One region of the Actinomyces radicidentis genome, then DNA from elsewhere that is predicted to be linked to it. Evidence: riboswitches for the same ligand, from Rfam matches in the RefSeq annotation. Region 1 holds a riboswitch; each other region holds the start of a gene.
The links. Region 1 has a riboswitch for S-adenosylmethionine ahead of AXF14_RS05835 (methylenetetrahydrofolate reductase). Riboswitches for the same ligand answer to the same signal wherever they lie in the genome.

Region 1 (7,813 bases):
GGCGGTAAGAAAACGACGACATGATCGATAGGATAGCTTATCGATAGGGAAGTTAGCGGGTTGCGGCAGCGAAAATTCGATGGCTAACACTTTGTTATGCCTTTCGCAGTAGTGAAGTACTGGGGAGTGCATCTACGATTCGGCCGGCACGCGCCGCACCGGTCGCGGTCATCCCGCTGACACGTGCCGCGGGCCAGCATGTCCCCATGAGCGCCCACGACGACGGCACCGAGCCGCTCCTCGACCTCAAGGAGGCCGCACCCGCCCCGCGCCCCACGGTGTGGCAGCGCCTGCGCCGCGGCACCGGCTGGTTCCTCGCCCTCGTCCTGTCCGCCCTCGCCGTCATCAGCCTCTGGCCCGACCTCCTCGCTCCCCGCCTCGCCCTCTCGGAGATCTACCCCCTCACCCAGGTCATCGCCCTGCGCAGCGTCATGGCGCTCGGGCTCGCCGTCCTCGGCGTCATCGTCACCGTGGCGGCCGTCGTGCGCACGGTGCGCCGGGAGGGAGGCCAGCGCACGAGCGTCGTCGGCATCGTCCTCGTCATCGTCGCCGGCATGCACCTCTGGGCCCTCGACCAGCGCGGCCTCGACCTCCACGGAGCCCTCCCCGAACGCGACGTCGCCACGGACTCCGCCTCCTGGGACGGGGAGGTCACCGTCTACTCCTTCAACACCTACAAGTCGCAGGCCGGCCTCGTCGACCTCGGCGTCTCCGTGCGCGGGACCGGCGCCGACGTCGTCGTGCTGCCGGAGACTGACGCCTCCTACGGCGTCCGCCTCGCCCAGCTCCTGGCCCAGGACGGCTACCGCTTCCGCGTCTTCAGCTCGATCGGGGACACGACCTCCGGCATCGACCCGACGACCGTGACGGACCCGAGCGCCCTCGGCTCGGACACGGTCGCGACGACGGTCCTCGTCTCCACGGGCCTGGGCGACTACGAGCGCGCCGATCGCCCGGCGGGCCTCGGCGCCGGGAACCTCGTTCTCGCCCCGGTCGGCGGCGCCGCGCTCAACGGGCGCACCCGGCCCACCATCGTCGGGATCCACACCGTCGCCCCCGCCGGGGACGGGACCCGCGCCGGCTGGCTGTCCTCCGTGAGCGCCGCCGCGGCGCAGTGCACGAAGCAGGGCAGCGCGACGATCGTCGCCGGCGACTTCAACGCCACGCTCGACCACGAGCCCATGCGCGACCTCGACGGCTGCTCCGACGTCGCCTCGGCGACCGGGACCGGGGGCCTGGCCACCTGGCCCGCGTCCTCTCGCACGGCGCTGCTCGGCGCCACGATCGACCACGTCATCGTCAACCGGACGACGTGGCTGCCCCAGTCCTCGAAGGTCCTCGACGTCGAGGGATCGGACCACCGCGCCGTCGTCGCCGTCGTCAGCCCCCGCTGACCGCGAGATCGGGACATCCTGATCCTGAGGTCGGGACATCGTCACCGTCAAGCCGGGAGCTGTGGATAACCGCCCGATCTCGAGGTCAACACGTCCCGATCTCGGCGAGGGGGAGGGGAGGGGGGTGAGTGGACGGGTGCGGCTCAGCGGAGGCGCTGGGCGACCCAGGCCGTGCCGAGCCGGGCGACCTCCGCCTGGGCGGCGTCGACGTCGTCGGCGTGCACCTGCACGAGCCTCGAGCCGTCGCGCAGCAGCGCGAAGCCCTCCGCGGCGGCCGAGGCGGTGTCCGGGAACTCGTCCGTGAGCGCTCCGTGCAGCATGAGCACCTGCCAGGGCAGGTCCTTCATCGTCGTCTCGACCTTCTGGAGGGAGACGTCGGCGAGCGTCTGCTTGGACAGGACGTTCCACTCGCGCGCGTTCGGGTTGTCGTCGACCAGGCGCGTGAGCCCGTGCCTGTCGAGCTCGTCGAGCTGGTCCGGGGAGAAGACGTTCTCCCACAGGATCGACTGCGGTCCGACGACGGCGCCGACGAGAACCGCGGTGAGCACCCGCTCCGGGCGGGCGAGCAGGGCGGCGGTCGCGCCGAAGCCGTTGGCGTGGACCGCCTGACGGCGCCAGCCGTGCTCGTCGAGCCAGCCGGAGACGGCCTGGAGGTCCTCGACCTCGCCCGCCAGCGTGATGACGTCGTCCTCCGAGTCGCCCAGACCCGAGAAGTCGAACTGGAGCGTGGCCAGACCCGCCTCGCGGTAGGCCGCGGAGATGAGGTCGAGACGGTGCGACAGCCCGTGACGGTCGGTGAGGAAGTCGTGGCAGAGGATGACGACGCCCTCGCGGCGGTGCGGGACCGGCGATCCGGCGGCTAGGAGGGCGTCGACGGCCTCGAGGTCGACGGGGTCGGCGCCGTCGGGCAGCAGCATCGTGGCCGCGAGCGAGACGCCGCGGGTGGTATCGATGCGCAACTCGGTCATGACACCAACCTATGACGGGTCAAGCGGCAGGTCACGGGCATGACGGGTCCGTAAGACGATTGCGCTGCCAGCGTGAACCGCCCTTCCGATTGGTTTCTCGCGGTTCGGTCAGGTGCGTCGTGGTGTGAAGACAGGGGTTACGGTCGGCCCCGGTTCCATCCAGAGCGACCGAGAGACCTGGCTCGTCGACGTCGCAGCAACCCTGCGAGGGTGCTTCCGCCAGGATCGATGGAGTGACACCGTGATCCACCCTTCCACGCCCGAGGGCACTGCCCCCGGCGCCCCCTCTCCCGACCGCCCCAGCCTCTCGCTCGAGCTCTTCCCGCCCCGTCCCGGCCCCCACGCCTCCCAGACCTGGGGCGCGCTCGACCGGCTCCTCGCCACCGGGCCGGACTTCGCCTCCGTCACCTACCGGCCGACCTTCATCACGACCGTGGGCGGTGCCCCGCGCGCGGAGGCGCCCACCCGGCCCGCCGACGCGGACGAGCGCGCCCGCGCCGTCACCCGCGTCCACGTCAAGCGCGAGCACAACCCGTCCGAGGACGTCGTCGCCCACGTCCTGGCCACCTCCGACGTGCCCCTCATGGCCCACCTCACCTGCATCGGCTACCGGAAGGCCAACGTCGTCGAGATCGTCCGGATCTTCCTCGACATGGGCGTGCGCCGCTTCCTCGCCCTGCGCGGAGACCCGCCCCGCGGCGTCGACGCCGACGACGTCGTCGGCGAGCTGCGGCACGCGGACGAGCTCGTCGCCGTCATCCGCGAGGTCGAGGCGGAGTACTTCGGCGACGGCGAGCGCCACGTCCACGTCGCCGTGGCCGCCTACCCCGCCGCGATCGACCACGGGCGCGAGGTCGAGGTGCTCGCCGCCAAGCAGGCCGCCGGCGCCGACTCCGCCATCACCCAGGTCTTCTACGACGCCGAGGACTACCTCGCGCTCTCCCGCGCCGCCCGCTACTGCGGCGTCGCGCTGCCGATCCTGCCCGGCATCATCCCCCTGACGGACCTGCGCCGCCTCACCCGCCTCGAGGCCCTGTCCGGGGTCCCCGTCCCCGAGGAGCTGCGCGACGCGCTCGAGAGCGCGCACGGGGCGGGGACCGTCTCGACCGGCATCGACGCCACGCTCCGCCTGGCCACGGCGGTGCTCGAGGGCGGGGCCCCGGGAGTCCACCTCTACACCTTCAACCGCACCAGGCCCGCCCTCGACGTCATCTCCCAGCTCCGGCTCGGGCGGATCCTCGACGGAGCCGCCCCGGACACCCGCACTCAGAGCGAGGTCCGGCGCGCCTACCTCAACGCGACGCCGGGCTCGTCCCCGCTGCGCACCGGCCGAATGCCGGTGGCGACGCGGGCCTGAGGTCCGCGGGGCGCCCCCGCCCCCGGTCGGACCAGCCCGACGCCGCAGCCGCGCCGCCCCGGCGCGGCACCGCGCTCCCGCACCGTGCAGCGCGTCCCCGAGACCACCTTCCGCCCGTACCACGAGGAGACCCATGACCGCCCCCACCAGCACCACCTCGACCACCGACGCCGCCGCCCGCCCGGGCCTGCGCGCCGGCGGCCCCACCGACACCGTCCCCACCGCCCCGCTGCCCGACGCCACCATCCTCGGCTACCCGCGCATCGGGCCCGACCGCGAGCTCAAGCGGGCCGTCGAGGCCCACTGGCGCGGACGCCTGGACGAGGCGGGCCTGCGCCGGGCCGCCGCCGAGCTGCGGACCGCCACCCGCGCCCGCCTGCGCTCCCTCGGCCTCACCGGGGCCAGCGCGGTCCCTGCCGACTTCACCTACTACGACCAGGTCCTCCAGGTCACCACCGCCTTCGGCGCTTTGCCCGAGCGCTTCGCCGACCTGCGCGGCGGCGCCCTGTCGGCCGACGGGAGCTCCGGCGACTACCCCGGCACCTCGTTGGACGGCTACTTCACGGTCGCCCGCGGCCGCGGCGAGGACGCCGCCCTCGAGATGACCAAGTGGCTCGACTCGAACTACCACTACCTCGTTCCCGAGATCGATGAGCGCACCGTCCTCGACTACGTCCCCGGCTTCGGCGCCGTCGACCCCGCCGACGGCCCCGTCGCCCAGGTCCTCGAGGCCGCGCGCGCCGGTGAGCAGGTCCCGCGCCCCGTTGTCGTCGGGCCCGTCACCTACCTCCTGCTCGCCAAGCCCTCCGACGCCGCCGCCGACGGCTTCGCCCTCACCGACCGCCTTGCCGACCTGCTCGCCGCCTACGGGCACCTCCTCGCCGACCTCTGGGCCGCCGGCGCCGAGTGGGTCCAGTTCGACGAGCCAGCCCTCGTCTCCGACGCCTGGTCGCTGCCCCGCGAGGAGGTCCTCCGCCTCGTCCACGACGTCTACACCTGGGTCGCCGCCATCACGGAGCGCCCCCAGGTGCTCGTCGCCGGGAGCTACGGCTCGCTCGGCGACGCTCTGCCGGTCCTGGCTTCCACCGGTGTCGACGGCGTCGCCCTCGACCTCGTCGCCGGCGGCCTGCCGAGCGCCGAGGACCTGGCGGGCCTCGCCGGGCGCAGCGTCGTCGCCGGTGTCGTCTCCGGCCGCAACGTGTGGCGCACCGACCTCGACGCCGCCCTCACCGCCCTCGAGTCGCTGCGCGAGCGCCTCCCCGAGGACGCGCGCCTGAGCGTCGGCACCTCCACCTCCCTCCAGCACGTCCCGCACGACGTCGAGCGCGAGACGGACCTCGACCCGGCGATCCGCTCCTGGCTCGCCTTCGCCGACCAGAAGGTCGCCGAGGTCCAGGTCCTCGCCCGCGGCCTCGCCGAGGGCCGTGACGCCGTCGCCGAGGAGCTCGCCGAGGACGCCCGACTGCGCGCTGAGCGCGCCGCCCACCCCGGCGTCGCGCGCGCCGGGGTTCGCGACGCCGTCGCCGCCCTCACCGGCGCCGACCGCACGCGCGCCCCCTACGAGGAGCGCCGCGCCGCCCAGACCGAGCGGTTCCATCTGCCACTCCTGCCGACGACGACGATCGGCTCCTTCCCGCAGACGGCCGAGATCCGCCGGGACCGCGCCGCCCACCGCCGCGGCGAGCTCGATGACGCCGGCTACGAGCAGGCGATGCACGCCGAGATCGAGCGGGTCGTCCGGCTCCAGGAGGAGCTCGGGCTCGACGTCCTCGTCCACGGCGAGGCCGAGCGCAACGACATGGTCCAGTACTTCGCCGAGCTCCTCGACGGTTTCGTCACCACCCAGCACGGCTGGGTCCAGTCCTACGGCTCGCGCTGCACCCGGCCCTCGATCCTGTGGGGGGACGTCGCCCGCCCGGCCCCGATGACGGTCGCCTGGTCCCAGTACGCGCAGTCGCTCACCGACAAGCCCGTCAAGGGGATGCTCACCGGTCCGGTGACGATCATGGCGTGGTCCTTCGTGCGCGACGACGTCCCGCGCTCCCTCGTCGCCGACGAGCTCGGCCTCGCCCTGCGCGAGGAGGTCGCGGACCTCGAGTCCGCGGGCATCGGCATCATCCAGGTCGACGAGCCGGCCATCCGCGAGACCCTGCCACTGCGGCTGGCGGACCGCGAGTCCTACCTGACCTGGTCCGTCGGCTCCTTCCGGCTGGCGACCGGCGGCGCCGCTCCCGCCACCCAGGTCCACACGCACCTGTGCTACTCCGAGTTCGACGTGGTCATCGACGCCGTCGACCACCTCGACGCGGACGTCACCTCGATCGAGGCCTCGCGCTCGCGGATGGACATCCTGCCCGCCGTCGCGGAGCACGGCTTCGAGAGGCAGCTCGGGCCCGGCGTCTGGGACATCCACTCGCCGCGCGTGCCGTCGACCGACGAGTGCGCCGAGCTCCTCGAGCGCGCCGTCGCGGCCCTCGGCATCGAGCGCCTGTGGGCCAACCCGGACTGCGGGCTCAAGACCCGCGCCTACGAGGAGACCGTGGAGTCCCTGCGGCACCTCGTCGACGCCGCCCACCGCGTCCGCGCCGAGAACGACGCCCGGCACGAGGGCTGAGACCGGCGCCCGCGTGCGCTGACGCACGCGGACGGGACGAGCAGGACCTCCCCGGACGAGCACGACGCCGACGGCGCCGGAGTCGTCCGGGGAGGTCCGGTCGGCCAGGGGCGAGCCCCTCAGCCCTCCTCGGCGTGCAGCGGCAGGGAGCGCGCGAGGCCGACGACCTCGCGCACCATCGCCTCGTCGGTCCGCTGCGACTCGCCCGGCACGGAGTCCTTCCGGGAGCAGCGCAGGTGGATCTCGCGGACGCCGGAGCGCCGCACGACCTCTTCGGCGTTCTCGGGGCGCACCGTCCCGGAGGCGATGACGCGCGGGCCGCCTGTGGAGACCAGACCGCGGAGGACGTCGGCGCCCTCCAGGGCCGTGGGCGCGCCGCCGGACGTGAGGACGTACTCGACGCCGAGGCCGCCCAGGTCGCCGTAGGCCTCGACGAGGTCGCGGGTCTCGTCGATCGCCTTGTTGAAGGTCATGGGCGCGCCGTCGGCCTGGTCGATGAGGAGACGGAGCAGGCCGCGGTCGACGACGTGCTCCTCGGTGAGGACGCCGACGACGAAGCCGATCTCGACGGCGGGCGGCAGGCTGCCGCGGGCGCCGGCCGTGGGCTGCGGACGGGTGAACTCGCTCATCTCGCGGGCGAGGGCGGCGATGCGACGCACGTCCGCGACCATGGCGCGGCCCTCGTCGTTGTCGAAGACGAAGGAGCCGCCGCGGGGACGGATCATGACGCGCAGACCGAAGGGCGCGGCGCCGGGGGCCTCGAACCACCGGGGGCCGGCCACGGCGCGGTGCTCGGCGACCTCCTCCGCGGCGGCGAAGATCGCGGCCTCGACGGCGCCGGTCGACGGCGTCGTGCCGTGAGCGCCGAGGTTGTCGCAGAGCTCGGCGCGGTCGGCGCCGGCGCGCGCGGACAGGCGCACGCCCTCGACGTTCTCGACGCAGGTCTCGACGGCGACGTGGGGCAGGTCGTGCCAGGGGAGGGAGGAGTGGGGAGGGGTGGAGTGGCCGCGCAGGGAGGGCGCGGAGCCTGTGAGCCGCATCGCATTCATGGTGCGAGTCTCGCACGACCGGGGCGCCCGGGACGCCGCTTCACGACCCCGACCTGCGTTGACGCGCCCCTCCGGCGCAAGCGCGACCGGGGCCGGGACGCGACGGCGTCGTGGCCCCGGTGGAGGCGGTGCTCGGCCCGGCGGCGGACCGGGGCCGGTGGATCAGTCCTCGCGGCTCGTCGTGACGTCGACGCGCTCCTCGGCCGTGGTGCCGGTCGTGGTGACGACGGCGACGGGCTGCTGGACGAGGCCTGCGCCGTCGGCGGCGGCGACGAAGCAGCGGCCGCCGAGGAGGGCGCCCATGAGGACGAGGAGGGTCGTGGCGACGAGCGCGAGCGCGGCCAGGACGGAGGCGACGGCGCGCCGGGTCGCCGAGGACGACTCGGCCTCGAGCCCGGCGCGCAGGCCGGCGGTGCGGGCGAGGGTGCTGC
Region 2 (7,813 bases), 170 kb from region 1:
GGCGACGGCGTCCCGGACCGCGGCCCCGACGGCGTCGCGGTGACCTCCTCGGGCGTCTCCGACGAGGAGCTCGGCAACCCCATCGACCGCCGCGCCCTGCGGACCCTCGCGGCCGCCGGCTACGGCGAGGGCGACGACGCCGCGGCCGCCGCGGCCGCCCGCGCCATCAGCACCCACCGCGCCCACCGCGTCAGCGACGAGGAGCTGCGCGGAAGCGACCTCCTCCTCGCCATGACCTCGAACCACCTGCGCGAGCTCACCCGCCGCGCCGAGCGCCTCGGCGTCGACACGGACCGGATCCGCATGTTCCGCTCCTACGACCCGGCGGCGCTGGCCGAGCGCCAGGTCATCGCGGACGGCTCGCGCGCTCGCTACTCCCTGGACGTGCCGGACCCCTGGTACGGGACCCAGGCCGACTTCGAGGACACCCTCGAGGTCGTCGAGCGGGTCGTCGGCGCCCTCGAGCCGGCCCTGGCCGAGGTCGCCCGAACCCGCCGCTGACGGCGCAGCACGACGACGGCGGGCCGTCCCGGGGTCTCCCGGGACGGCCCGCCGTGCCGTGGGCGCCGCCGGTGGCGCCGTGCTCGGCCGTGACGGCGCGACTCAGTCGCAGCCGAAGATCCGGCAGTAGTAGTACTCGCCGATGCCGCGGCCGCCCGTCGGGTTGCCGGTGTTGGTCGTCGGCGTCGGAGCCGCCGTCGGCTCGGTCGTGGCCGGGGCGGTCGGCTCCGGCGCCGGGGTCGTGCCGGCGACCGAGGCGACGGCCGCGGCGGCGTCGATGATGCCGGTGCCGCAGGTGCCGGCACCCGTGTCGCAGCTGGCGAGCGGGTAGCTCGTGTCCTGAAGGATCCGCGTGGCCTCCGCCGTCGTGAGCGAGGGCTTGATCTGGGCCATGAGCGCGATGGTGCCCGCGACGTGCGGGGTGGCCCGGCTCGTGCCCTGCATGTAGCCGTAGTCGGCCCCCTGCGGCGTGGTGGTGCCGGAGTCGACGGTGGAGAGGATGCCCTCGCCGGACTTCATGTCGCCGCCGGGAGCGGAGACCTCGACGGTGCTGCCGTAGTTCGAGTAGTAGGCGCGGGCGCCCTGGTCGCCGGTGGAGCCGACGGTGATGACGCTGTCGCAGTTGGCGGGGGTGTCGTCGGCGGCGTCGTCGTCCTCGTTGCCGGCGGCGATGACGATGATCGAGCCGCGCTCGGTCGCTGCGTCGATGGTCTCCTGGTAGTAGCTCGGGCAGTAGCTGGCCGAGCCGCCCAGGCTCATGTTGATGACCTTGGCGGGGTTGTCGTTGTCGGGCACGCCGTTGACGTGGCCGCCGGAGGCCCAGGTGATGCCGTCGACGATGTCCGAGGAGGAGCCGCCGCACAGGCCGAGCACGCGGACGGGCTCGATCCTGGCGTTCGGGGCGACGCCGGCGGTGCCGGTGAAGTTGCTGGTCTGCGCGGCGACTGTGCCGGCGACGGTGACGCCCTCGCCGGTGGCCCTGGACCAGGCGGCGGTCGCGTTCATGCCCCAGCTCGAGGCCGGGCCGAGGTCCCACTGCTTGGAGAACTAGGTGTCGTTCGGCGTGCTGAGGACGGCGAGCGCCGTCATGACGATGTCGGGCTGGACGTACTCGACGGAGGGGTCCGAGCTCAGCGAGCTGACGAAGGCCTGGGCGTCCGCCTCGTCCAGGGTGCTGGAGAGCTGGACGGAGGCGAGGTCGCCGGAGTGGGCGGTGACGGCCTCGACGTCGACGTCGGCGCTCGTGGCGTCGGCGGCCTCGTCGATGGCGGTCGTCGTGGCCGCGGGCAGCTCGCCCTCGACGTCCGTCCCGGCGGACTGGGCGGTGAGGACGTCGGCGGGCTCCGAGTCCGCCTTGTGCTTGACGATGTAGGCGTTCGAGGTCGCCGCGTCGTCCGTGGTGCTCACGGCGGTGCTCGTCGTGTCGACGGGGTCCGTGGCGGGGGCGGCGGTCGCCTGGCCGGCGATCGCGGGAGCGGCGGCGGACAGGGCTCCGGCCGCGAGGAGCCCTGCCGAGGCGGCGGAGAGCAGCGTGCGCGCCCTCCTCGGTGCGAGTGTTCTCATTGGATTTCCTCCTGAGGGGATGGCCCGGGGTGGGCCCGACGGCGGGTCGAGGGAGCCCGCGGGACCAGATCGGTCACGAAAAGGTAACGACACCGATCCATATGTGGCCATAGGGAAAACCAAGAATTTGATAAGTTGCTAAATGGGGTGTGGCGGGACCTCGCCACGCGCCGCTCCCGCGGGCGGTCCCCACGCTCCGACGACGCCCGTGCGCGTCAGGGACCGGGTGCGGGTGCGCCTCGCTGGGGGCTTCGTCGCCGGTTGCCGGCGCGGCCGGCCCTGGAGCCCGCGTCGCCCGGCTCGCCCGTCATCGCGCGACGACGGCCATGCTCCCCGCAGGCTCGCGCGGCCCATGCGCACAGGTGCCGCCCAGCGCCCTCGCGGACGCCGCCCGGCGCACGCACGTCGCGCGCACGGGCCGTGCAGGAGGGGTCGGCCGGGCCCGGGCGCCGGCAGGAGCCCGTCTCAGCCGAGGCGCGCCCGCAGCCAGCCCGTGAGCGCGGCGAGGTAGTCGCTGCGCGCCGGCTCGGGGGAGAGGACCAGGTCGTGGACCCCGCCCGGTACCTGCCGCAGGGTGACGTCGTCGCCCAGGTAGGGCGCGCGCGCGATCATCTGGTCCACGTGCAGGACCACGTCGCTGCACAGCGCGTCCTCGCGCGTCGGGTGGTCCCCGCCCGACGTCGTCGAGCAGCACAGGAGCACCGGCACCGTGATCCCCAGCCCGTGGTGGACGTCGCGCTGGAGACGACGGATCCCCGCCATGAAGCCCGCCCGCGCCGGGAAGGAGGGGGAGGGCTTGAGCGTGAGGTCCCAGTCCCACTCCCCGCCCCACCGCTGGTGCAGGACGCGGGCGTAGAGGTCGTCCTCGACGTCGCCGAGCGCGGCGCCCGCGGCCCAGTCCGTGCCCGCGCCCTCGCCGAGGACCTCGTCGCGCCGGCCGGCCAGCTCGGTGTCGCGCTGCGCGGCCAGCGGCGAGTCGACGATGATCCGGTCCGGGTCGCGGCGCGCCATGAGGTCGATCGCCGCCGAGCCGTAGGAGCGCATGAGCCCGCCGGCCTGGAGGTCCAGCCACGGGGAGTTGAGCGTGACGGCGTCGACCGTGCCCGGGTGGTCCGAGGCCCAGATGACGGCCGAGAGCCCGCCGGTCGAGTGCGCGTTGAGGACGACGACGTCGTGCCCGTGCTCCTCGCGGATGATGCGCAGCGCCTCGGCGATCTCCTCGTCGTGGACGCGCAGGTCCCGCACGTCGTGCGGGGAGCGGTAGCCGAGGCCGGCGCGCCCGCAGGCCCGCAGGTCCAGCCCGTAGAACTCGTAGCCGGCCCCGAGCAGCGCGTCGGAGAGCCCCGTCTGGAAGAAGTAGTCGTTGCGGCCGTGCAGGTAGAGGACGGCCCGCGAGTGGCGCGGCGACTCCCCGGGGGCCGTGGCGGCCTCGCGCTGGTGGACGAGGACGGCGTGGTCGGCGCCGGGAGCGGCGTCGGAGACCGTGACCGGGATGCGGCGGGCCACCCAGGGCTCCCCGAGGATGTCCTCGGCGACGTCGGCGCGGGCGTCGTCGGTGGTGGTGCGCGGGGTCTCCAGGATCATCACGGAGGGATCCTGGCACGCGCCCCGGTGCCCGGGGAGGGGCGACGCACGCGACCGCGAGGTCGTCACGCAAACGTGCCCGCACCGGGACCGGCCTTAGACCGACCGTGCGCACGGACCGGGTGCGGGACGGCCCCGGGCCCCGGGCCCTGCGCGGGGCCGCGGAGGAGCCCGGTCGATCCGCGTGACCTTCGTCCCCCTGAGCGGACGGGGCTTGCCCCTGTGAGCCGAGCCGCCTAGCGTCCTGCCTTGAACCCATCCAGAGCAACCGAGAGACCTGGCTCGTCGACGTTGCAGCAACCCCCGCTCGCGGTGAGGGTGCTTCCGCCAGGACCGATGGAGGAACGAGTGAGCGCATCCCCCGCCCCGACGACGGCGGCCGACGGCCGCATGATCTCCCTGCGCGACGTTCACAAGGTCTACCGCCTGCGCGACGGCTCCGAGGTCCGCGCCCTCGACGGCCTCAGCCTCGACGTGCCCGCGGGGTCCATCCACGGCATCGTCGGCACCTCCGGCGCCGGAAAGTCGACCCTCGTGCGCTGCCTGACCAGCCTCGAGCCCGTCACCTCCGGGACCGTGAGCGTCGCCGGCAAGGACATGTCCTCCCTGTCCGCCCGCGACCTGCGCGACGCCCGTCGCAGCATCGGCATGGTCTTCCAGCACGCCAACCTGCTCGACCAGCGCACCACCGCCCAGAACATCGCCTACCCGCTCGCCATGGCCGGCGTGAGGTCGGGAGAGCGCCGCGGCACCGTCGAGCGCATGCTCGAGCTCGTGGGCCTCGCCGACCGCGGCAGCTCCTACCCCTCGCAGCTCTCCGGCGGCCAGAAGCAGCGCGTCGGCATCGCCCGCGCGCTCGCGGACCAGCCCGCCGTCCTCCTGTGCGACGAGCCCACGAGCGCCCTCGACCCGGAGACCACCCGCTCGATCCTCGAGCTCATCCGCGACGTGCGCGACCGCCTCGGCGTCACCGTCGTCATCATCACCCACGAGATGAGCGTCGTGCGCTCCATCTGCGACTCCGTCTCGCTGCTCGAGGCCGGCCGCATCGTCGAGTCCGGCCCCATCGAGGAGGTCGTCGGCGACGTCACCTCCCGCCTGTCCCACGAGCTCGTGCCGCCGCCGGCCGTCCCCGAGGACGCCGTGGGGGCCCGCGACGCCGTCGTCGACGTCGCGCTCGTCGCCCACCCCGGCCAGCCCGCCGCCTCCCAGGTCCTCGGCCTCGTCGCCCAGCAGGGCGCCGACGTCGCCGCCGGCGTCTTCGAGACCCTCGGCACCGCCCAGGTCGGCCGGCTCGCCCTCACCATCCCCGCCGAGCGACGGGACGCCCTCGTGGACGCCCTCACCGCCGCCGGCGTCCACGCGGAGGTCCGCCGATGAGCACCCTGACCGCCCTGGCCGCCTCCCTCGCCGTCAAGACGCCGGGCCTCGACACGGTGCTCGCCGCCGCGGACGACCGAACCTGGTTCAACAACCCGGTCATCCAGCGCAAGCTCGGCCAGGCCACCTGGGAGACCATCGAGATGACCCTGGTCTCCGGGATCATCACCGTGCTGCTCGGCCTGCTCCTCGGCCTGGCGCTCGTCACCACCGGCAAGCGCGGCCAGCACCGCAACCGGGCCGTCTACGAGATCCTCTCGCAGATCGTCAACATCGGCCGCTCGATGCCCTTCATCATCCTCATGGTCGCGATCGTGCCGCTCACCCGGCTCATCGCCGGGACGTCGCTCGGCTGGCAGGCCGCCTGCGTCCCGCTCACCATCGGTGCCATCCCCTTCTACGCGCGACTGGTGGAGACGGCCATCAACGACGTCGACCACGGCAAGGTCGAGGCGGCCCTCATGATGGGCGCCTCCGGCAGCCAGGTCACCTGGGGGGTCCTCGTCCGCGAGGCCCTTCCCACCCTCATCCAGTCCGCGACGGTCACGATCATCACGCTGCTCGGCTACTCCGCCATGGCGGGCGCCGTCGGCGGCGGCGGCCTGGGCGACCTCGCCATCCAGTACGGCTACAACGGCTACCAGACCGACGTCATGGTCATCACCGTCATCACCATCGTCCTCGTCGTCGCGGTCATCCAGGTCGTCGGCGACCTCCTCGCCCGGCTCGTCGACCACCGCTGACGGCGCCGGCCCCACCGTCCCGACCCACCACCCACCCGAAAGGCACTCGCATGTCGCTCACCATCACCCGTCGCTCCGCCCTCGCCGGCGGCCTCGCCTCCGCCGTCGCCCTCACCCTGGCCGCCTGCGGCAACGACTCCGGATCCTCCTCGGCGGACTCCACCGCCTCGGCCGCCTCCGACGCGACGGCCGTCGCCTCCGAGGCCCCCTTCTACGCCGCCGCCACGGCCGCCCCGGCCGGTGCCGTGGACGTCAAGGACGTCGCCACCAAGGGCATCACCGTCTCCGGCGACACCGCCACCATCAAGGTCGGCGCCTCCCCGGAGCCGCACGTCACGATCCTCCAGTGGGTCCAGGACAACCTCACCGCCGGCACCGGCATCTCCCTGGACATCACGTCCATCAACGACTACCAGACGCCGAACTCCTCGCTGGGCGACGGCTCCCTGGCTGCCAACTTCTTCCAGACGCCGAACTTCCTCAAGCAGCAGATCGACGACAAGGGCTACGACTTCACGGCCACCGCGAAGGTCCACATCGAGCCCATGGGTCTGTACTCTTCGACCGTGAAGTCGGTCGACGACATCCCCGACGGCGGCACCATCATCCTCAACAACGACCCGGCCAACACCGCCCGCGGCTTCCGCCTCCTCGAGACCGCCGGCCTCATCACGGTGGACCCGAGCGTCGAGCTGCTCACCGACGTCGACGTCACCGAGAACAAGAAGAACCTCAAGTTCAAGACGGTCGACGGCGCCCAGGTGGCCCGCTCCATGGCCGACGCCGACGCCGCCTGCATCAACGGCAACTACGCCCTCGAGGCCGGCCTGTCCCCGAAGGACGACGCCCTCGTCCTCGAGCCCGGCGAGAACTCGCCCTACGCCAACGAGCTCGTCGTGCGCACCGCCGACAAGGACAACGCGGCCCTCGCCAAGCTCGCCGCCCTCCTCAACTCCGACGAGCTCAAGAAGTTCATCGAGGAGAAGTGGACCGACGAGTCCGTCATCCCGGCCTTCTGAGCCCCTCTCGTCGAGATCGGGACGTCCTGACCTCGAGATCGGGACGTCCCGAGCCCTCTCGGCCCTCGCGAACGCGCCCGTCGCTCCATCACGGAGCGGCGGGCGCGTCGTTGTTCCCCGTCCGGTGGGCCCGAACAGGGCGACCTCAGTCGACGATGCCGTAGAGGCGGTCGCCGGCGTCGCCGAGGCCCGGGACGATGTAGGAGCGCTCGTTGAGGTGGTCGTCCTCCGCGGCGGTGACGACGGTGACGTTGGCTCGGTCCCCGACGGCCTCCTCGAGGGCCTTGAGGCCCTCCGGGGCGGCGATGAGGCACAGGGCGGTGACGTCGCTGGCGCCGCGGTCCAAGAGGTACTCGATGGCGGCGACGAGGGTGTGGCCCGTGGCGAGCATCGGGTCGATGACGAAGACCTGACGGCCGTCGAGGTCGTCGGGGAGGCGGTTCGCGTAGGTCTCGATCTCGAGGGTGTCGTCGTCGCGGCGCATGCCGAGGAAGCCGACCTCCGCCGTCGGGAGCAGGCGGGTCATGCCCTCGAGCATGCCGAGGCCCGCGCGGAGGATCGGGACGACGATCGGGCGTGGCTCGGCCAGGCGTCGGCAGGTGGTGGTCGTGATCGGGGTCTTGATCTCGACCTCCTCGGTGCGCACGTCGCGCGTGGCCTCGTAGGCCAGGAGGGTCACGAGCTCGTCGACGAGCTGGCGGAAGACGGCGGACGGGGTGGTCTCATCGCGCAGCACGGAGAGCTTGTGGTCGATGAGCGGGTGGTTCGCAACGTGAAGGCGCATGGGGCAAGCCTACGGCGTGGCGGCGGCCACGAACGGCGGACGGGGGCACCGCGCGTGCCGGGCGCCTCGTACGGTCCCGGGGAGACGACGCGAGCGGGCCTCGCCGGACGGATCCGGGGAGGCCCGCTCGTCAGCGCGGTGGCGCTGGGCGGTCCCACCGAGCGCCGTCGGGAGCCCGACGGCGCTGGGTGGCGGCGCGTCAGTAGCTGACGGACTCGCTCGTGCCGAGGTACTCGAGC
Region 3 (7,813 bases), 740 kb from region 1:
CGCGTCGCCGGACAGGAAGTTGTAGGACATGACCCCGGCCGTGTCCATCGTCCCCGTGGCCGCCTCGCCGAGAAGCACGTCGAAGAGCCGGCCGCGCTGGACGGGGTGCCCGATGGCAGCGGCGAACTGGGAGAAGACCTCCACCCAGGCGTTGAGGTCGGAGGTGCAGTTGTTGGCATGCGCCATGGCGACCGGTGCCCCCGACGGCGTGGCGACGAGGTCGATCTCGGTGATGAGGCTGCGCAGCGGCTGCTCGAGGACGATCATCGCGAAGGCGCTCGTGCCGGCGGAGACGTTGCCGGTGCGCGGTCGGACGGCGTTCGTGGCGACCATGCCGGTGCCAGCGTCGCCCTCGGGCGGAACGACGACGGCGCCCGGCCGGAGCTCTCCGCTGGGGTCGAGCAGGGCTGCGCCGTCGGCCGTGAGCGCGCCGACGCGCTCGCCCGCGACGGCGATGGTGGGCAGGACCTCGGCCAGGTGCCAGGGCAGGCCGCGGTCGGCGACGGCGTCGTCGAAGGCGGTGATCATGCCGGCGTCGAAGGAGCGGCCGTCGGCGCCGATGGGGAAGACGCCGGAGGCCTCGCCGACGCCGAGGACGTGGTCGCCGGTGAGACGCCAGGTGACGTAGCCGGCGAGCGTCGTGATCCGGTCGATGCGAGCGACGTGCTCCTCGCCGTCGACGACGGCGTGGTGGAGGTGCGCGATGGACCAGCGCTGCGGGATATTGAGGCCGAAGAGCTCGGAGAGGGCCGCGGCGGAGTCGCCCGTGATGGTGTTGCGCCAGGTGCGGAAGCCGGTGAGGAGCTCGCCGTCGGCGCCCAGGGGGAGGTAGCCGTGCATCATTCCGGAGACGCCGAGGGCGCCGACGGTCGTGATCGGCGAGCCGTAGCGCTCGCGGTAGGCGGCGGCGAGCGTGGCGTAGGCGTCCTGGAGGCCGGAGACGACGGCCTCGATGCGGTAGGTCCAGATCCCGTCGACGAACTCGTTCTCCCAGTCGTGCCCACCGGTCGCAAGGACGGCGCCGTCGGCGTCGACGAGGACGGCCTTGATGCGGGTGGAGCCGAACTCGATGCCGAGCGAGGCGCTCGTGAGGTCGGGGGAGTCGGGGTGTGAGGGCGTGGTGGTCATCCGAGTGCTCCGTTGCGTCGACGATGAGGTCCTCGCGCCGATGGTAGGCGAGCCGACGCCCCGATGTGAGCGTTCAACCTCGGTGGCGGAGCCGGGGGAGCGGGCGGCCGGTCACCTCTGTCGCCGGGCGACCGGCCGGCGAGCTCCGATGCCGTGCAGCCCGGTCCTACCGCACCGGCTCACGGGACGATGTTTCCGACGCGTGACGACCTCGCGACCACCCGACCCGCCCCTGAAACCTGCTCATGATGTCCTGCGAGACGGCAGCGTCACGCCCGGCGGCGTACCCCTTCCCGGAGGTGAACGATGTCGTCAGAACCGGTGGTCCACGCCTCGAGCGACTCAGGCACGCCGCGCTCAACACCCTGCGCGGCTGCCTCGGCAACCTCGTCGAGTCGTTCGACGTGTACACGTACACGGTCTTCGTGACCTACTTCGAGGCCCAGTTCTTCGACCCGGCGGACAAGAACTCAACGATCTACGCCTATGCCGTCTTCGCCATCACCTTCCTCATGCGGCCGCTCGGCTCGTGGTGGTTCGGGCGCTTCGCGGACCGTCACGGCCGCCGCGCCTCCCTCAGCCTCTCGGTGACGATCATGGCGGGGGCGAGCCTCGTCGTCGCCTGCCTGCCGACCCGCGCCTCGATCGGCGCGTGGGCGGCGGTGCTGCTCATCTGCTGCCGCCTCGTCCAGGGCTTCACCACCGGCGGCGAGTACGGCACCTCCGCCACGTACATGTCGGAGACCGCGACCCGCGACCGACGCGGCTTCCTCTCGAGCTTCCAGTACGTCACCCTCGTCGGCGGGCAGGCCCTGGCGCAGCTGGTCCTCCTCATCCTCACGAGCGTCCTCACCGACGACCAGCTCCACGCCTGGGGCTGGCGCATCCCCTTCGTCATCGGAGGCCTCGGCACCTTCGTCGTCCTGTGGATCCGCCGCTCCATGGAGGAGTCGCTGTCCGAGGGCCACCTCCAGGAGATCGCCGAGGGCAAGGACCGCCAGTCCGGCTCCCTGTCCGAGCTGCTCACGCACTACTGGCGCCCGCTGCTGCTGGTCTTCCTCATCACCCTGGGCGGGACGATCGCCTTCTACGTCTACTCGGTCAATGCCCCCGCCATGGTCAAGGCGGCCTACGAGGGCAGCGCCGGCACGGCCACGTGGATCAACCTCGCGGCGCTCGTCATCCTCATGGTCCTCCAGCCGGTCTACGGCCTCATCTCGGACAGGATCGGCCGCAAACCGCTGCTCGTCCTCTTCGGCTGCGGCGCGCTGGTCTACACCTACGTGCTCATCCACTTCCTGCCCCGCACGACGACCCCGGCGGCCAGCCTCCTGCTGCTCGTGGGCGCCTACGTCTTCCTCACCGGCTACACCTCGATCAACGCCCTGGTGAAGGCGGAGCAGTTCCCGGCGCACGTGCGCGCCCTGGGCGTGGGCCTCGGCTACGGGCTCGCGAACTCGATCTTCGGCGGCACCGCCCCGATGATCTAGGAGTGGGCCAAGCCCCGTGACGCCGTCGGCACCTTCATCGGATACGTGACGGTCTGCGTCGCGATCTCGCTCGTCGTCTACGTCTTCTTCCTGACGAACAAGGGCGACACGCACCTCGACGCCGAGCAGGGCCACTCCTTCCGCCGCGACTGGGTGCCCGACGACGACGGGCGGGGTGTCCGCGGGCACGTGACCCGTGGACGCCCCGCCCGTACGTTCAGGCCTCAGCCGCGGTCGACGGCGTCTGGCGCCGGCTCGACGGCGCTCTCAGACGCGCTCTCGTCCCACTCATCGGTGTCGGTCTCGTCCCCGAGCTCGAGGTTGAGCACGAGGGCGCGTTCCCCGCCGGGCTCGCTCACGCGCAGCGCGTGGCGGGCGACGTCGAAGACCGCCTCCCCGCCGTCGGCGGCGAGGGCGACGGCCCGGGCGAGGCGCTCGGCGTCGTGGTGCCGGCCGACGACGTCGACGGTGCGGGTCCCGACGGCGTCGACGCGCTCGCCGGCCAGTCGGACGGCGTGAGCGCCGTCGGCGCTCAGCGAGACGGGGACGACGTCGTCGGACTGACGGACGAGGCGGGCCTGGATCCAGTGGGTGTCGTGCCCGGGGCGGTAGCTGCCGCAGCCGGAGCCTCCGCAGGGTTCGGAGGGGCGGGTGGGCGTGAGGGTGCCGGTCATCGGCGTTCTCCTTGTTCGCGATCTTCCGCTCGCGGTCGCGGGCGGCGGATCTTCCTCCGGAGGCACCGGGCGCGATGACCGGTTGCCAGCCGACGAGCCGGAGGGCTTGGCGTCGGACTTCTTGATCCGCCGCAGAGTCTGCCACAGGCCCGTGCCGGGCAGCGGGGCTCGTCATCAAGGTGCAACCCGGAGCGGCCCTGCCTGAAACACGGCTGGCGTGTCATGACGGAGCCCGATGAGGCGCCCCTCACGTTCCCGACCCCTGGAAGGACCCCCGTCATGCCGACCACGCCGCTTCCCCAGGCGACCGCCGACGACGTCCTGGCCATCTCCGAGCAGCTCGGCCTCGGCATCAGCCGCGACGACGCCCCCGAGTACGCCTGGCTCGTCACCGAGCAGTCCCGCGCCTACGAGGCCGTCGCCGACTGGGACGCGACCGGCGGCACCTACACCGAGGACCGCTGCTTCACGATCCCGGACGACGCGGACAACCCCCAGCACGCCTGGTCCTGCCGCACCGAGATCACCGCCACCGGGCCCGAGGCGGCCGGCGGGCCCCTCGCTGGGAGGAGCGTCGCGATCAAGGACTCGATCCCCGTCGCCGGCGTGCCCTTCTACAACGGCTCCAACCTCTTCGACGGCTACATCCCCGACTTCGACGCCGAGGTCGTCACCCGGCTGCTCGCCGCCGGCGCCACCATCACCGGCAAGACCCACACCGAGTACCTGTGCCTGTCCGGCGACTCCCACACGAACCACTTCGCGGACACGCAGAACCCGTGGCGGGAGGGCTTCTCCGCCGGAGGCTCCTCCTCGGGATCCGGCGTCGTCGTGGCGCTCGGCGAGGCGGACATGGCCCTCGGCGCCGACCAGGGCGGCTCCATCCGCTGCCCGGCGTCCCTGTGCGGGATCGTCGGCCTCAAGCCCACCTAAGGGCTCGTGCCGTACACGGGGATCGCGACGCTGGAGGGCAGCTTCGACCACGTGGGGCCCATGACGGCGACCGTCGCCGACAACGCGCTGCTGCTCTCCGTGCTCGCCGGCCCCGACGGCGTCGACCCGCGGCAGGTCGGTCACGAGCCCGACGACTACCTCGGGGCGCTCGACGGCGGGGTCGAGGGGCTGCGGATCGGCGTCCTCAAAGAGGGCTTCGAGCAGCCCGACGCCGACACGCGCGTCAACAGCAAGGTGCGCGACGCCGTGCGCGTCCTCGAGCGGCTGGGCGCGACCGTCGTCGAGGTGTCCGTGCCCCGGCACGCCGACGGGCTCGCGCTGTGGACCCCGATCGGTTACGACGGCGTCACCGCCACCGTCTTCCAGGGCGGCGGCATCGGCATCGGGCGCGACGACTACTACCCGACCTCCCTCATGCAGTGGGCATTCGACCACGCGGACCGGCTCGCCGACGCCCCGCCGAGCGTCAAGATGTACTTCCTGACCTCGACCTTCGCCCGCCGGCACATTGGGAACGTCGGCTACGGGCACGCGATCAACGCCGGCCGGGAGCTGAGGCGCGCCTACGACGCCGTCCTGGCCGACGTCGACGTCCTCGTCATGCCGACGACGCCGACCACCGCCCGCCCGCTCATCGAGCGGGGGAGCGCCACCATCAGCGAGGAGGTCGCCGCCGCCGTCCCGCAGCTGAGCAATACCTGCCCCTTCGACATCACCCACCACCCGGGGCTGTCGATCCCGGCCGGCGAGGTCGACGGGCTGCCGGTCGGGATGATGCTCGTCGGAAAGCACTACGACGAGGCGACGCTGTACCGGGTGGCCGCCGCGTACGAGGCGACGGGGGAGGGGAGGTATCGGTGAGGGGCCTGAGCCGCCGATGCGGAGAGCCCCAAGGATCGGAGCACGTGCAAGCTCCGGGCCGCGCGCCGTGACTCCGGTGCCGCGAGCATGAACCATCGATGTTGATCAGATTGATGCAGGGTATGTCTCCCATCGGGCTTCCCGGTTGCGTATCGTGAGAGGCTGGCCGGAATCGTCTGGCCGTTCCATTCAAGTCGAGGACGACAGATGGCAGCCCATGCAAAGGTTCGGTACACCGCCGTAGGCCGGGACGGTGCGCGCGCGGTCCTCACACTGACGAGCGATGAGCAGCTCATTGAGGAGTGGGCCGGGCTCGATGCGGAGCCCACGTTCTCCGGCGCCGCGCGTCTCGTCGGCAATGCGGCCCTGTGCGCGCGTCTCCATCAGTACGTCGCGGCGAAGAAGGCGCAGCGCGTTGCGGCGCAGGGCCTCGACGCGGTCGGTCAGGGGGAGGAAGCAGCAGCCGAGGAGGTGATGGAAGCGCTCACCGGAATCGAGGACGATTCGGCCCGCGAGACCTTCACCGAGGAGGAGCTGGAAGAGGCACCCAGTTGGTTCGAGAACCTGTGGCACGAGGTCAAGACCGAGAAGGTCGAGCTTGACGTCGTCCTCGCCTGGCTGAGCGCCGAGACGGAGGCTGCGGAGAATTCGCTCCTCCAGGTTGCCGAGATCCTGGGATACGGCGAGTGGGTCTCTGATGAGCGCGATCGTGAGGCCTGGTGCTCGGCCTGCCTGCAGCGCACCGTCCACAAGTTCCTCGCGATCCCAGGACCCTGGTACGACGCCTGGTGCTGCCGCGGCTGCGGCGTCATCACGACCCGTTGCGCGGTCCCGGCCTGCGCGAACATGTCCGTGCGTGGGATGGGACCGACAGGGACCCGGGCCATGGCTGTGCCGATGTGCGCCGAGCACACCCATGAGATCCCTGACTTCGAGGCGAGTGGGTATCGAATTGAGGACCTCGAGCACTGGAAGGACCTGTTCGAGTACAAGCGCAAGGACGTCGGCAGGATCGCCAAGCGGGGAGCCGTTGCGGCCGGAGTCACTGTGGTGGCCGTCCCGCTGGCTGTCGTGGCCGCACCCGCCATCGGAGGTGCCGTTGGGGTTGCCACCTCGGCTGTCGGGAGCGGTGCGACGCTCTCCGGAGCTGCAGCGGTGAACCACGGGCTTGCGCTTCTCGGTGGTGGCACCATCGCCTCCGGGGGACTGGGCATGGCAGGAGGAACGCTCGTCATCGCCGCGGCTGGTGGTGCTGTGGGAGGCGCCTACGGCATGCGCGTCGGGACTGCCTATCTCGGGGAGGACGCTTCTTTCACGATTGAGTGCGTTCGAGATGGTGATGGGCCGGCCGTCGTCTACTCGAGCGGCTTCCTCACTGAGTCCGATGACGCTTGGTCCCGGTGGAAGCGGCTCATTGACACCGCTTACCCCGAGAATCCGGTCTACCGGGTGAGCTGGGGAGCCAAGGAGCGCAAGGACCTTGCGGCGCTCGCGGGCAAGGGCGCTGCGGGACATCGCGGAGTTGGCGCCGTCGCAATGGCTGCGCTGCGGGCGACCCGGCTCGCCGTCGCGAAGATCGCCCCGTTCGCGGTGCTGTCGACCGCAGTGGAGGTCGCTGCGAACCCCTGGACGGTGGCGCAGCGCAACGCGTCGGCCGCCGGCACGACCCTTGCCTCGATCCTCCGGCGCACTGAGAACAAGGAGGGCTTCATCCTCGTGGGACACAGCCTGGGTGCGGCTCTCATGACCGCAGCGATCGTCGGGCTCGCTGAGGACGACGAGACCTCGCCTGTGGTTGACGCGCACCTCTTGGGAGCAGCGACGTCGACGGAGATCGATGGCGAGCTCCTGGCTGCCGGCGTGACCGGCAAGGTCAGGAACTATTTCTCCCGCCGTGACAAGGTCCTTGCCGCGCTGTACAGGATGGCCTCTCTCGGCGGCGAGGCCGCCGGCGCAGTGGGCTTCAAGAGAGCGTCCGGGCGCGTGGTGAATATCGATGTGTCCGCAGAGGTTCCGAAGCACTCGGACTACGTAATGAACCTCGGGCTGAGGACGGAGTGATCTTCTGCAGGTCCCTGCCGGGGCGGCCAGTGGTGCTTCTCGTTTCAGACGTGGGACGCTGAAAGAGCGGGGCCTTGAGGCGGCGCTCGGGGGAGATGAGCTCCTGGGGCGTGATGATGCCAGCCTGCACGAGGTCGCTCGGAGGACGGGATTCGCTACGCCAGGCGTACTGCTCAAGCGTTGGGCAGGTCGAGTCGGTGGACGTCGGAGGCCGGTGCGTCGGTGACCTGGGGTGCGTTGAATGCTGCGTGCGAGGCAGTACTCGCGCGGCGCTTCTCCGTCAGCGTGCGGTGGTGGCGAAGACAGGCAACGCCGAGAACGAAAGCCAGCAGCATCGTTCCGATGACGGTGCCGATGTTGTCACCGTGGTTGTCCTGGAATGGCCCGCTGATTCCAGTCGTGATCAAGAGCCAGCCCAGAATGAACCAACGCCACCGCTTCCAGGACGACGGCTCGGCCCCGGTAGCCGGCGTCGAACTGGCTACGGACGGATTACTGAGGCCGTATGCCCGGGTCGCATTGCCTGGTACGGAGGCTGTGGATGATGCCGTGGATCTGACGGAGCCGTTCCCACATGTGTCGCGCGCTTGCGGTGTCCGGTGCTTCACATCGCAACCCAAGTGTGTGTAGACGAGCGCTCGTTTG
Region 4 (7,813 bases), 770 kb from region 1:
AGGCGGAGCCGACGTCGTGCCGGCCGGGCTCGCCGGTGACGCCCATGATCCCGAGCGGCCGTGCCGCGAGCTGGTGGGCGACGGCCCGGCCGAGCTGACGCACGAGCTGGGGCCGGCGCCGCGACTCCACGATGACGACGACGAGCTCACCCGGCCCGCCCGCGCCGTCGCCGTCGGCCCCGTCCCAGGGCTCCTCGCCGTCGGGCAGGCCGTCGCCGTCGGCGTCCCCGGAGTCGATGAGGGAACCGAGGCGGTCCGCGACCTCGAGCACCGGGCCGCGCAGGACAGCCGGTACCTCGCCGTCCTCGCCGGACTCCACGAGGTCGCGCAACGGGCCGGAGATCCCGAGGCCGTCGAGGCGCCCGACGGCCATGCCCTCGCCGAGCCGCTCGTCCTCCTTGATCTTCCCCTTGAGGTCCGGCAGCCCGAGCCGGGCCATGCCGGTGGGCCACTGCTTGCGCGGCTCGAGGCTGACGCCCACGCGGGTGAGGGACTCGCGGGCGGCCTCCACCTCGGTCGCGCTGGCGGCGGCGGCGAGGTCGAGCCCGCCGCACAGGTCGCACTTCCCGCAGCGCCAGCCCTCGGGCATCTCCGGGTCGTCGAGGGCGGCGCGCAGGAAGGCCATGCGGCACTCCGGCGCCTCGAGGCGCTCGTAGCGGAGCATCGAGTCCTGCTCGGCGAGGCGGGCGGCCTCGACGCGCTGGTAGCGCTCGGCGTCGTAGACCCAGGACTCGCCCGTCGACTCCCAGCCGCCGCGCACCCGCCGCACGGCGCCGTCGACGTCGAGGACCTTGAGCATCGACTCCAGGCGCGTGCGCCGCAGGCTGGTCACCGTCTCGAGGACGTTCGTGCTCATGACTCCGTTGCCCTCGGCGCGGGCGGCGTCGAGCCCGGCGAGGACCTCGCGGACGTCCGGCTCGGGCGGGAAGCCCTGGGCGCCGAACCACTCCCAGATGGAGCGGTCCTCGGCGCCCGGCAGGAGGACGACCTCGGCTCGCGCGACCCCTCGGCCGGCGCGGCCGACCTGCTGGTAGTAGGACACGGGCGAGCTCGGCGCCCCGACGTGCACGACGAAGCCGAGGTCCGGCTTGTCGAAGCCCATGCCGAGGGCGCTCGTCGCGACGAGGGCCTTGACCCGGTTCTCCTTGAGGCTCACCTCGAGGCGCTCGCGCTCGGCCGGGTCCGTCTGCCCGGTGTAGGTGGCGACCTTGAGGCCCGCCTCCCTTAGGCGCTGGGCGACCTCGCCGGCGGCGGAGACGGTGAGGCAGTAGACGATGCCCGATCCCGGCTGGGAGCGCAGGTAGTCGGTGAGCCAGGCCAGGCGCGTCGCCGCGTCCGGGAGGGTGCGCACGCCCAGGTGGAGGGACTCGCGCTCGAGCGTGCCGCGCAGGACGAGGACCTCGGGCGCCTCGCGGCCCATGGCGCGCCCGGCGAGCTGCTCGGCGACGTCGTCGGTGACGCGCCTGTTGGCCGTGGCCGTCGTCGCCAGGACGGGCGTGGCGGGCGGCAGCTCGGCGAGCAGCGTGCGGATGCGGCGGTAGTCGGGGCGGAAGTCGTGGCCCCAGTCGGAGATGCAGTGCGCCTCGTCGATGACGACGAGCCCGGCGTCGGCGGCGAGGTGGGGGAGGACCTCGTCGCGGAAGACGGGGTTGTTGAGGCGCTCGGGGGAGACGAGGAGGACGTCGACGGCGCCGTCGCGGACCTGCCCCTCGATCTCGTCCCACTGGGTGGCGTTGGCCGAGTTCATGGTGACGGCGTTGATGCCTGCGCGCTGGGCGGCGCTCACCTGGTCCCGCATGAGGGCGAGGAGCGGCGAGATGATGACGGTCGCGCCGGCGCCGGTGCGCGCGCCGGGGGAGGGGACGGGGGCGCCGTCGCGCCAGCCGGCCCAGCCCTCGCGCAGGAGCACGGTGGAGACGAAGTAGACGGCCGACTTGCCCCAGCCGGTGCGCTGGACGACGAGCGCGCGGCGGTGGTCGACGACGAGCGCCTCGATGGCGCGCCACTGGTCCTCGCGCAGGGCGGCGTCGGCGCGGCCGACGAGCTCGCGGAGGACTGCCTCGGCGCGCTCGCGGATGGGGGAGTGCGTGGAGGTGGCGCTGGGGCTGCTCGTCTCGCTCATGCCGCCACGCTAACGCGCCCCTCCGACAGGAATCTGAAGGCCTTAGGGCTGTGACGCAGAACGTACAGGTTCCTGTCATACCTGCTTGACAAGGTTCGACAGGAACCTGTAACTTCGTCTCCATCAAAAACCGACAGGTACCCGTAGAAAGGTGCCCAGCACGACCCAGGAGAACCCCATGACGACCATGGACCCGAACCAGAACACCAACGCCCACCCCGACGACGCCACCGCCGACGCCACTGCTGCCGCTCAGGGGCAGCGTCCGGACCGCTCCGGCGTCGAGACCCGCCTCCACCGCCTCCAGCGCCTCGTGCGCCGTCGCCGCCACGAGCAGCGCGGCCCCCGCGGCGCGGGCCCCTTCGGCGACGCCACCCGCGGTCGCGGCCGCGTCATCGCCGCCCTCCAGATGCAGAGCCCCATCCCCACCCGCGAGCTGGCCTACCTGCTCGACATCCGCCAGCAGTCCCTCAACGAGCTCCTCAAGAAGCTCGAGGGCGACGGCCTCGTCGAGCGCACCCCCTCCGAGAAGGACAAGCGCGTCATGCTCGTCTCCCTCACCGACGCCGGTCGCGCCGCCGAGGTCGGGCGCGGGCGAGCCGACTACCTCACCGTCCTCACCGACGAGGAGGCCGCCCAGCTCGCCGGCCTCCTCGACAAGATCATCGACTCCCTCGAGGCCGAGCTCGGCGTCGCCGCCGACGAGGACCCCGCCGACTGGCAGGCCGAGGCCCGCCGCCGCATGGGCGACGATCGCTTCGAGGCCATGATGCGGATGCGCGAGGAGGGCTTCGGGCCCCGTCGCTTCGGTCCCGGCCCCTTCGGTCGCGACGGCGGACCCGACGGCGGCCCTCACGGCCACCACGACGGCCCCCACGGCCACCATGGCCGCCACGGTGAGCGTGATGATCACGAGGGCGGCCCGCGCGGCGGTCGCGGCGCGCACCGCGGCTCCTGGGAGCCCGACGGCGGCCCCCTCGGCGAGGGCGGGGCGCACGACGGGCGGCGTCGCGGCCAGCTCGGCCCCGGCTTGCCCGGCGGCGAGATCCCGGAGCGCGGCGCCCGAGAGTTCCGCGGCGGACGCCGAGGTCGCGGCGATCGCGGGCGCGGCTTCGGCCGCCAGGGCCGCTCCGGCCTCGAGGGCTGGGGCGAGCGCGCCTGACGCCGCCGGGCCCGGCGGGCCCACGCCGTCCCACCATCGGCCAGACCTCCCTGGACCAGCACGACGCCGACGGCGCCCGGCTCGTCCAGGGAGGTCTGGCTCGTCCGCGCTCAACGGCGTGCGGCCATGACCGAACCCCGCCCTCGCCGCGCCCTGTCTCGCTCCGCGGGAGCGTCGCGCCGTGACTTGCGACGCACCCGCCGTCGGCGGTTATGCTCCGCCCATCACCATCCCGAGCGGCCGAGAGACCTGGCTCCCCGACGCCGCAGCAACCACGCCGTCCGGCGGGGTGCTCCAGCCAGGAACGATGGAAGGCGACCATGCAGACCACCCGATGCGAGGCCGACGCCCCCGGCGCCTGTCCCCGTACCGCGAGGACGGAGCTTCCCCTGCCCGCGCAGCCGCGCGTCGCAGGGGCGGTCATGCCCCGCTGAGGCGCCCGGTCGTCTCAGCCCCAAGCCGCACGCGCCCGACGAGGGCGGCGCGGCGCCGGTCCCCACCGCCAGCCCGCGGCACCGCCGCAGCCACGAACAGGACCACCATGACCACGCGAATCCGCACCACCCACGTCGGCTCCCTCCCTCGCACCCAGGCCCTCACCGACGCCAAGGACAGCTACCTCGCCGGCTCCCTCGGCCGAGCCTCCCTCGACGAGGTCGTCGCCACCGAGACCGCCGGCGTCGTCAAGCGCCAGATCGACCTCGGCCTCGACGTCGTCAATGACGGCGAGTACGGCCACATCGCCGTCGGCGGCGACTACACCGCCTGGATGCTCTACGCCTACCGGCGCGTCTCCGGCGTCACCCCGCAGGACCCCGCCCACCCCGACTACGTCCCCGCGACCATCCGCCCCTCGCGCTCGCGCACCACCTCGATCCACCTGGCCGAGTGGACGCAGCACCGCGACTGGCTCGCCTTCGACGAGGCCTACGGCGACCCGGGCTCCGGCACCCTCTTCGGCGGCGCGGAGGACGTCTCCGCCGCCTTCTTCAAGGGCGAGGGCGGCCCGCTCCTGCCCGCCGTCACCTCCGCGGTCACCTACACCGGCGCCGACGACGTCGCCCGCGACCTCGCGGCCACCCGCGCCGCCCTCGAGGCGAACGGCCTCACGCCCGGCTCCGCCTTCATCTCCGCCCTCTCACCAGGCTCCGCCGGGCGGCTCGACGACGGCTTCTACGAGTACGACGACGACCAGGTCAACGCCTTCGCCGACGCCCTGCACCATGAGTACAAGGCGATCACCGACGCCGGCTTCACCCTCCAGCTCGACGCCCCCGACCTCGCCGACACCTGGGACCTGTTCAACCCCCAGCCGAGCCTGGCCGACTACCGCGCCTTCACCCAGGTGCGCATCGACGCCATCAACCGGGCACTCGAGGGGATCGACCCCGCCCAGGTCCGCCTCCACGTGTGCTGGGGCTCGTGGCACGGCCCGCACTCCACGGACATCCCCTTCCGCGACATCGTCGACCTCGCCCTCCAGGTCAACGCCAACGGGCTCTCCTTCGAGGCCGCCAACGTCCGCCACGAGCACGAGTGGAAGATATGGAAGGACATCGTCGACAACGGCCAGCTTCCGGAGGAGAGGTACCTCGTCCCCGGCTGCGTCTCCCACGTGACCAACGTGCTCGAGCACCCCGAGCTCGTCGCGGACCGCATCACCCGCTTTGCGGAGGTCGTCGGCCCCGAGCGCGTCGTCGCCTCCACCGACTGCGGGCTCGGTGGTCGCGTCCACGGCCAGATCGCCTGGGCCAAGCTCGCCTCCCTCACCGAGGGCGCCCGCATCGCCTCCGAGCGCTTCTGAGCGCGCGCCCCGGCGCCCGCGGGCGCGCTCCACGGGGCAGCGTCCCCGATCGAACCGGCGCCCCATCGCCGCACCAGCACCGACACGACCACCCGCACCACGACCTCCGCCCGGCCCCGCTCCCGCGGCCCGGCGCCCTGCAGCACCACCAGGAGAAGACCATGACCACCATCCGCACCACCCACGTCGGCTCCCTGCCCCGCACCGACACCCTGCTCAAGGCCAACGCCGACCACGCCGCCGGCACCCTGACCGACGCCGAGCTCGCCGACGTCGTCACCGAGGAGACCGACGCCGTCGTCGCCCGCCAGGCCGAGATCGGCCTCGACGTCGTCAACGACGGCGAGTACGGCCACACCATGACCGAGAAGGTCGACTACGGCGGCTGGTGGGCCTACTCCTTCGAGCGCTTCACCGGCCTCGAGATCCTCCACGAGCTCCCCGAGCACAAGCCCACCCCCGCCGGCAAGCTCGAGCTCGACGCCATGGGCGACCGCCGCGACTGGGTCGCCTTCGCCGACGCCTACTCCGACCCCACCAGCGGCATCCACCTCGCCACCCAGGGCGTTCCCGTGTGGCCCACCGTCACCGGTGAGATCCGCTACACCGGCCACGCCATCGTCGAGCGCGACGTCAAGGCCCTCACCGCTGCCCTCGAGAAGGCCGGCAAGCCCGTCTCCGACGGCTTCATCGCCTCCATCTCCCCGGCCGCCGCCGCCCGCATCGGCAACCAGTACTACGAGGACGACGAGGCCGCCGTCTGGGCCTGGGCCGAGGGCCTGCGCGAGGAGTACAAGGCGATCACCGACGCCGGGCTCACCGTCCAGATCGACGCCCCCGACCTCGCCGAGTCCTGGGACCAGTTCAAGGTCGCCCCATCCGTCGAGGACTACCGCCGCTTCTCCGCCGTGCGCATCGAGGCCCTCAACCACGCCCTGACGGGCATCGACCCCGACCAGGTCCGCTACCACATCTGCTGGGGCTCCTGGCACGGTCCGCACTCCACCGACCTCGGTCTCGAGAACATCGCCGACCTCGCCCTGTCCGTCAACGCCAACGGCTTCACCTTCGAGGCCGCCAACGCCCGCCACGAGCACGAGTGGCGCGTGTGGAAGGAGCTCGTCGAGGACGGGGGCCTCGCCGACGGCAAGTACCTCATCCCCGGCGTCGTCTCCCACGCCACGAACGTCCTCGAGCACCCCGAGCTCGTCGCCGAGCGCATCGAGCGCTTCGCGAGCGTCGTCGGCCCCGAGCGCGTCGTCGCCTCCACCGACTGCGGGCTGGGCGGCCGCGTCCACTCCCACATCGCCTGGGCCAAGCTCGAGTCCCTCGTCGAGGGCGCCCGCATCGCGAGCGAGCGACTCTGAGCGGCGCCGACCAGCGAGAGGATCACCTGCATGACTGACATCCGCACCACGCACGTCGGCTCCCTGCCCCGCACCCCGGAGCTGCTCGCCGCCAACGACCGCCGCACCGAGGGCACCATCAGCGACGAGGAGTTCGCCTCCGTCCTGTCCGCCTCCGTCGACGGCGTCGTCAAGCGCCAGCACGACCTCGGGCTCTCGATCGTCAACGAGGGCGAGTACGGGCACATCACCTCCGGCGCCGTCGACTACGGCGCCTGGTGGAACTACTCCTTCTCCCGCCTCGGCGGCCTCACCATGACCGACGAGGACCGCTGGGCCAACCCCGAGCGCGTCCGCTCCACGCCCGGCAACCCGCGGCTCACCTCCTTCCCGGACCGCCGCGACCGCGTCCGCTTCAACGAGGCCTACGAGGACCCGACCTCCGGGATCCTCACCGGCCGCAACAAGGTCGGCAACCCCAAGATCACCGGGCCCCTCACCTACATCGGCGGCGACGCCGTCCAGGCCGACGTCGACCTCCTCCTCGCCGGCCTCAAGGCCAACGGCCTCACCCCGGCCGACGGCTTCGTCGCCGCCCTCTCCCCGGGCTCGGCCGCCCGCATGAAGAACGAGTACTACGAGGACGACGAGAGCCTCCTCGCCGCCTGCGCCGACGCCATGCACGAGGAGTACAAGGCGATCACCGACGCCGGGCTCACCGTCCAGATCGACGCCCCCGACGTCGCCGAGTCCTGGGACCAGATCAACCCCGAGCCGTCGCTGGCCGACTACCGCGAGTTCATCGGCAAGCGCATCGCCGCCGTCAACCGGGCGCTGACGGGCATCCCGGAGGACCAGGTCCGCTTCCACGTGTGCTGGGGCTCCTGGCACGGTCCGCACACGACCGACATCCCCTTCAAGGACATCGTCGACCTCGTCCTCACCGTCAAGGCGCACGGCTACACCTTCGAGGCCGCCGGCGCCCGCCACGAGCACGAGTGGCGCCTGTGGGAGGACACCGCCCTGCCCGAGGACAAGGTGATCATCCCCGGCGTCGTCGCGCACTCGACCAACGTCGTCGAGCATCCCGAGCTCGTCGCCGAGCGCATCGAGCGCTTCGCCCGCCTCGTCGGCCCCGAGCGCGTCATCGCCTCGACGGACTGCGGCCTGGGCGGACGCGTCCACCCGCTCATCGCGTGGGCGAAGCTCGAGTCCCTCACCGAGGGCGCCCGCCTCGCCTCGAAGCGCTTCTGAGCGCTGAGGCGTCGGGCGCTCTGAGGCGTCGGGCCCGCCGCGGCCCGACTGCTCGCCGCGCCGCCCCGTCGTCGGACACCCGACGGCGGGGCGGCGCTGCGCCAGGGGCGGGGTCGACGGTGCTG

Region 2: another riboswitch for S-adenosylmethionine. It lies ahead of AXF14_RS05150 (methionine ABC transporter ATP-binding protein); the one in region 1 lies ahead of AXF14_RS05835 (methylenetetrahydrofolate reductase).
Region 3: another riboswitch for S-adenosylmethionine. It lies ahead of AXF14_RS13990 (hypothetical protein); the one in region 1 lies ahead of AXF14_RS05835 (methylenetetrahydrofolate reductase).
Region 4: another riboswitch for S-adenosylmethionine. It lies ahead of AXF14_RS09260 (cobalamin-independent methionine synthase II family protein); the one in region 1 lies ahead of AXF14_RS05835 (methylenetetrahydrofolate reductase).

The regions. Positions count from the first base shown of each region.
Region 1 is NZ_CP014228.1:1,397,136-1,404,948, forward strand. It holds gene AXF14_RS05820 (DUF4143 domain-containing protein) at 1-22, opposite strand, end outside; gene AXF14_RS05825 (endonuclease/exonuclease/phosphatase family protein) at 207-1,394, shown strand; gene AXF14_RS05830 (alpha/beta hydrolase) at 1,538-2,362, opposite strand; SAM riboswitch class I at 2,515-2,597, shown strand; gene AXF14_RS05835 (methylenetetrahydrofolate reductase) at 2,607-3,719, shown strand; gene metE (5-methyltetrahydropteroyltriglutamate--homocysteine S-methyltransferase) at 3,853-6,333, shown strand; gene AXF14_RS05845 (copper homeostasis protein CutC) at 6,453-7,373, opposite strand; gene AXF14_RS05850 (hypothetical protein) at 7,545-7,813, opposite strand, start outside.
Region 2 is NZ_CP014228.1:1,224,509-1,232,321, forward strand. It holds gene AXF14_RS05130 (low molecular weight protein-tyrosine-phosphatase) at 1-501, shown strand, start outside; gene AXF14_RS05135 (S8 family serine peptidase) at 604-1,506, opposite strand; gene AXF14_RS05140 (hypothetical protein) at 1,549-2,064, opposite strand; gene AXF14_RS05145 (alpha/beta hydrolase) at 2,530-3,648, opposite strand; SAM riboswitch class I at 3,901-3,991, shown strand; gene AXF14_RS05150 (methionine ABC transporter ATP-binding protein) at 3,985-5,028, shown strand; gene AXF14_RS05155 (methionine ABC transporter permease) at 5,025-5,771, shown strand; gene AXF14_RS05160 (MetQ/NlpA family ABC transporter substrate-binding protein) at 5,822-6,790, shown strand; gene upp (uracil phosphoribosyltransferase) at 6,936-7,574, opposite strand; gene betT (choline BCCT transporter BetT) at 7,774-7,813, opposite strand, start outside.
Region 3 is NZ_CP014228.1:2,133,771-2,141,583, forward strand. It holds gene AXF14_RS09130 (xylulokinase) at 1-1,128, opposite strand, end outside; gene AXF14_RS09135 (MFS transporter) at 1,428-2,618, shown strand; gene AXF14_RS13990 (hypothetical protein) at 2,843-3,292, opposite strand; SAM riboswitch class IV at 3,307-3,419, opposite strand; partial or broken gene AXF14_RS14515 (amidase) at 3,572-5,107, shown strand; gene AXF14_RS09150 (DUF726 domain-containing protein) at 5,315-7,168, shown strand; gene AXF14_RS13720 (hypothetical protein) at 7,342-7,575, opposite strand.
Region 4 is NZ_CP014228.1:2,167,871-2,175,683, forward strand. It holds gene AXF14_RS09250 (RecQ family ATP-dependent DNA helicase) at 1-2,122, opposite strand, end outside; gene AXF14_RS09255 (MarR family winged helix-turn-helix transcriptional regulator) at 2,274-3,284, shown strand; SAM riboswitch class I at 3,509-3,598, shown strand; gene AXF14_RS09260 (cobalamin-independent methionine synthase II family protein) at 3,826-5,088, shown strand; gene AXF14_RS09265 (cobalamin-independent methionine synthase II family protein) at 5,250-6,455, shown strand; gene AXF14_RS09270 (cobalamin-independent methionine synthase II family protein) at 6,486-7,688, shown strand.